DNA from 2 places in the Desulfovibrio sp. SGI.169 genome. Region 2 is predicted to be linked to the other one. Evidence: riboswitches for the same ligand, from Rfam matches in the RefSeq annotation. Region 2 holds a riboswitch; the other holds the start of a gene.
The links. A riboswitch is a leader RNA that binds a small molecule or an ion and turns the genes downstream of it on or off. The one in region 2 is predicted to bind cobalamin.

Region 1: linked by a shared signal. The riboswitch ahead of ACQRA4_RS03970 (anaerobic ribonucleoside triphosphate reductase) and the one ahead of ACQRA4_RS00230 (sirohydrochlorin cobaltochelatase) in region 2 are both predicted to bind cobalamin.

The regions. Positions count from the first base shown of each region.
Region 1 covers NZ_JBNPLS010000005.1:33,363-35,559, reverse strand. Annotated here, with positions in the region: gene ACQRA4_RS03970 (anaerobic ribonucleoside triphosphate reductase) at 1-1,292, opposite strand, end outside; cobalamin riboswitch at 1,417-1,598, opposite strand; gene ACQRA4_RS03965 (HU family DNA-binding protein) at 2,036-2,197, opposite strand, start outside.
Region 2 covers NZ_JBNPLS010000001.1:54,946-57,142, reverse strand. Annotated here, with positions in the region: gene ACQRA4_RS00235 (phenylacetate--CoA ligase family protein) at 1-88, shown strand, start outside; gene ACQRA4_RS00230 (sirohydrochlorin cobaltochelatase) at 183-1,091, opposite strand; cobalamin riboswitch at 1,141-1,373, opposite strand; gene ACQRA4_RS00225 (30S ribosomal protein S1) at 1,541-2,197, shown strand, end outside.

The DNA of each region.
Region 1 (2,197 bases), on a different contig from region 2:
GGCGCATCAATGAAGCTGAAATTGGGGAAAAGACGCTTGGCCGAAGTTTCCATGGCCAGTTTGAACAAATCGTAATTGGGATCGCCGGGGTTGTAGTTGACCCCTTCCTTGACCTTGAAAATCTGCACCGGAAAAATGGAGGTTTCGCCGTTGCCCAGGCCAGCCTGGGTGGCATGGAGCAGGTTTTTCACCACCATGCGGCCCTCGACGGAAACATCCGTGCCATAATTGATGGAGCTGAACGGCACCTGTGCTCCTGCCCTGGAATTCATGGTGTTCAGATTGTGAATCAGGGCTTCCATAGCCTGATACACGCGGCGGTCTGTATTGCCCAGAGCTTCCTCCGCGGCATAGGCATGGGCGCGTCCGGCCAGCTCCCGCCACTCCGCGGGCGCGCGCTCGTCCAGTGCGCGGGCCAGAGCCTCCGCCCCGGCCCGGTCTATGGCGACGGTCGGGCGCAGGCCGGCGGCCTTCAGCAGTTCCTCCGTCAGCGTTGCGGCCGAGGCGGCGTCCAGGCCGCCCGCGATGCGCAGGCAGGCGCAGAAAGCCTTGCGGTATTCCTTGGCGTAGGTTTTGGCCACGCCGGGCGCCATGGCAAAATCAAAATGCGGCACGCTCTGGCCGCCGTGCATTTCATTCTGGTTGGCCTGAATGGCGATGCAGGCCAGGGCTGAATAGCTTTCAATGGAATTGGGCTCGCGCAGATAGCCATGCCCGGTGGAAAAACCGTTTTTGAACAGCGGGATCAGGTCGATCTGGCAGCAGGTTTCCGTGAGCATGTAGAAATCTTTGTCATGAATGTGAATATCGCCGTTGGCATGCGCGGCCGAGGCGTCCTTGGGCAGAATGTAGTTGTCGATAAAAAACTTGGACCCCTCGGAACCGTATTTGAGCATGGTGCCCATTGCCGTGTCGCCGTCGATATTGGCGTTTTCCCGCTTGATGTCCTCCCGGATGGCCGGGGAGTACGTCAGCTTTTTGTAAATGTCCATGAGATAGGATTCCGCGTTGCGTATCTTGGCGTGCTCGGCGCGGTAGAGAATATACGCCTTGGCGGTTTTGGCGTAATCGTACTGAATCAGGCTTTCCTCCACCACATCCTGAATTTCTTCCACATGGCGGAGGTTGCGTTCTTCCAGCTTTTTGCAGACTTTTTCCGTGACGAAGAGCAGATCGGTGGGGGACATGTCCTCGCCGCCCACGGCCTGATTGGCCTTGGTGATGGCGTTGAGAATCTTGACGGAATCAAAGGGCGCGGACGCGCCGTCCCGTTTAATGATGGTGGCGGGCATGAAATACTCCGGGCATGGGGGCTGGTACGGTAAAAATACCTCCCCCAAAGAGGAGGGCGGAGGAGGAGTCTGATCCTCATTGTCGGATCTGTCGGCAAAAGCCCCGTTGCCGATGATCCATCCTCGGAAACGATGTGCGAAAGCAGGTCTTCCGGCTTGCCGGCTCGCTTTTCGGCCTTCCCGGCACAAGTCCAGTGGCGCGCGGGGAAAAGCGGCATCAGTTCGGCGTACGGCGGCGGGTCCGCTCCCGATTTGAACGGGATTCCCTATGAAGCCCCGAAGGGCGCTTCCGCGAGTCTAGAAATAGTCAAAACACTCCCCTTCTGTCAATGAGGGGCGCAAAAAAAGCCTTCCTTGCTTTGTAGCAACATATTGAAATATAATGTATTTTTTATCACGCGAGCACAACCCGGCAAATTCCCTCATTAAAAAATACGCCATGCTTTTTGCTTGTCGGTAGAAGGGGAGATTTTTCCGCAGGGCATTTCATGCGCGAAATGCCCTGATGCGGGCTGAATCCGAAGCATGCTCAGCTTGAAAGGGGTCTGCCGACCAAGCGTGAGCTGCCGGCAGACCCCTTTCAAGCTGAAACTATCTGGAAGTCATTTCGCAATTCGGCCAAGAGCCGGATTATGGAGCGCATTCGTCCCAAAATGCGGTTTTTGGCTCAGTTACGGCGTTTTTCACGCCGCGCCGGGCTCCCGCCCGGCGGAAGTCATTTCATGCGAACCGTGGACTGACTTCTAATTCAGGGCGTCTTTGAGCATTTTGCCGGGACGGAACTTGACCATCTTGCAGGCGGGGATGGTCAGGGTGGCGCCGGTGCGCGGGTTGCGGCCCTGGCGGGCGTTGCGGCTTTCCACGGCGAAAGTGCCGAAGCCGGTGAGGGTCAGTTTGGCTTCCTT
Region 2 (2,197 bases):
CCTGGCGCGTATGGAGGTGCGGGTGGCCGATTACGCCAGCCTGCCGCGCACCTTCAGCAAGTCCAAGCGCATTGTGGACAGGCGCTGAGAGCGCGGCCGGACTTTACGGGCATGTCGCGCGCCGCTGTGAAAAAGGCCGTCCGCTTCTTTGGAAAAAAGCGAACGGCCCTTGCGGACGGCCCTTACCGCTTTTTGGGCTCCCTGGTCAGATCGTCCAGATTTTCCCTGGCGTGGGCCACAAAGACATGGCATACGCCGGGCAGTTCGCCCAGGCCCCTGAGGTTGACCTCCACCTGAAATCCGGCGGCCCTGAGCCTGGACGCCCAGGAGTCTTCCTCCGCCCCGGCCAGGTCATTGCGGGCGTGATCCCCGGCCACCACCATCAGGGGCTGCAGCCAGACTTTTCTGACCTTGCGGGCCTTAAGTTCGGCCAGCAGGTCGTCAAAGCCGCGCGCGCCTTCCACCGTGGCCATGAAGACCAGAGGGTCGCTTTCCTTAAACAGGGCCCGCGTGCCCTCAAAAACCAGATCCGCCCGTCCGTGGGCCTGACCGTGGGCCATGAGCGCCACGGCCTCGTCCCGCCGGCGTTTGTCCATGCCCGCCAGCACGGCCCTGGAAACGCCCTGGGCGTCCTGACGCGATTCCAGCAGGGGGCGCCCCAGATAAACGGCCTCAAAGCGACCGGGATGCTTTCGCAGGTCGAGCAGCACCGCCCGCTCCAGCGCCGTGAATTCCTCGCCGGCCATCACATGCAGGGACTGCACGCGCACCACTTTTACGCCCTCTCTGGCAAGCGCGGCCAGCCCGTCGCTGATGCCGCCCGCGGGCTGGCCCTGACTGGCCAGCTTGCGGCGGATGATCTGCGAGGTGTAGGCCCAGACCACGGGGCTGTTCGGAAATGCGGCCCTGAAGCTCGCGTCCACGGCCTTGAACGCGGGCAGGGCTTCGGGCACGCTGGTGCCGAAAGCCGCCAGCAGCACGCCTTCCTTGGGGGCCTTTTGCTCAGCCGCCTGGGCGGGCGCGGCCGCAAAAGCCAGCAGAAGCAGAAAAAGCGGCAAAAAGCGTGGAAATTTGCGCAGGGTACAAAACATGGCTGCCTCCTCAATCATGCGTTGAAAGGTGACGGGAGATGGCGGCGACGCGAGTGGCGTTCCGCCGGCGGGTATTCGGACTTGAGGGATATGGGGGCCGGCGTTCCGCGAAATTTCGGGACAACGGCCCCGCGCCTCGGCTTCGCCTTCACCGCGTGCACGGCTGGCTGTCGCGCCCGCCGAAAGCCTTTCGGGGGCGAAGAAGCTCTGTACCCTCTTACCGCAGCGCGACTGTTTCCGATTTGCACGGAATTCCCCGCTACAGACGGCAGAGGACAACAGGGCGCCGCAAAAGTCAAGCCGGCTGGGGCCGTTTTCAGGCGGGCCGCGTCACGGCGGGCGGCATCTTCGGCAATGTCGCGGCGGACAATTTTGCTTGTGCTTTTCCCGGCGCTCTGATAGTTTTTCCCACTCTCCCAGTGAGGGGAAATTATTTGGAGGCATGGCAGATGGCAGACAAGGAAACCGGGCACGACGAAATCAATTTCGAAAGCGCCCTCGAAAACTATCTCAATCCCGATTTTGGCGACCTTGAGGAAGGCTCCATCACCAAAGGCGAAATCGTCCGCGTGGATGACGACAACGTGCTGGTGGACGTGAATTTCAAGTCCGAGGGGCAGATCCCCGCGGCCGAATTTCGCGACCCCGCCGGCAACATGATCGTCAAGGTGGGCGACCGGGTGGACGTTTATGTGGTGCGCAAGAACGAAATGGACGGCACCATCACCCTCTCCTTTGAAAAGGCCAAGCGCATGCAGGTCTTCGACCAGCTTGAAGACGTGCAGGAAAACAACAGGGTCATCAAGGGCCACATCGTGCGCCGCATCAAGGGCGGCTATACGGTGGACATCGGCGGGGTGGAGGCGTTTTTGCCCGGTTCCCATGTGGATTTGCGGCCCGTGCCGGACATGGACGCCCTTGTCAATCAGGAATTTGAATTTCGCGTGCTCAAGATCAACCGCCGCCGCAGCAACGTCATCGTGTCCCGCCGCGTGCTGCTGGAAGAGGAGCGCGATTCCAAGCGGCAGGATTTGCTGCGCACCCTGGAAGAGGGCCAGATTGTCCAGGGCAAGGCCAAAAACATCACCGAATACGGCGTGTTCGTG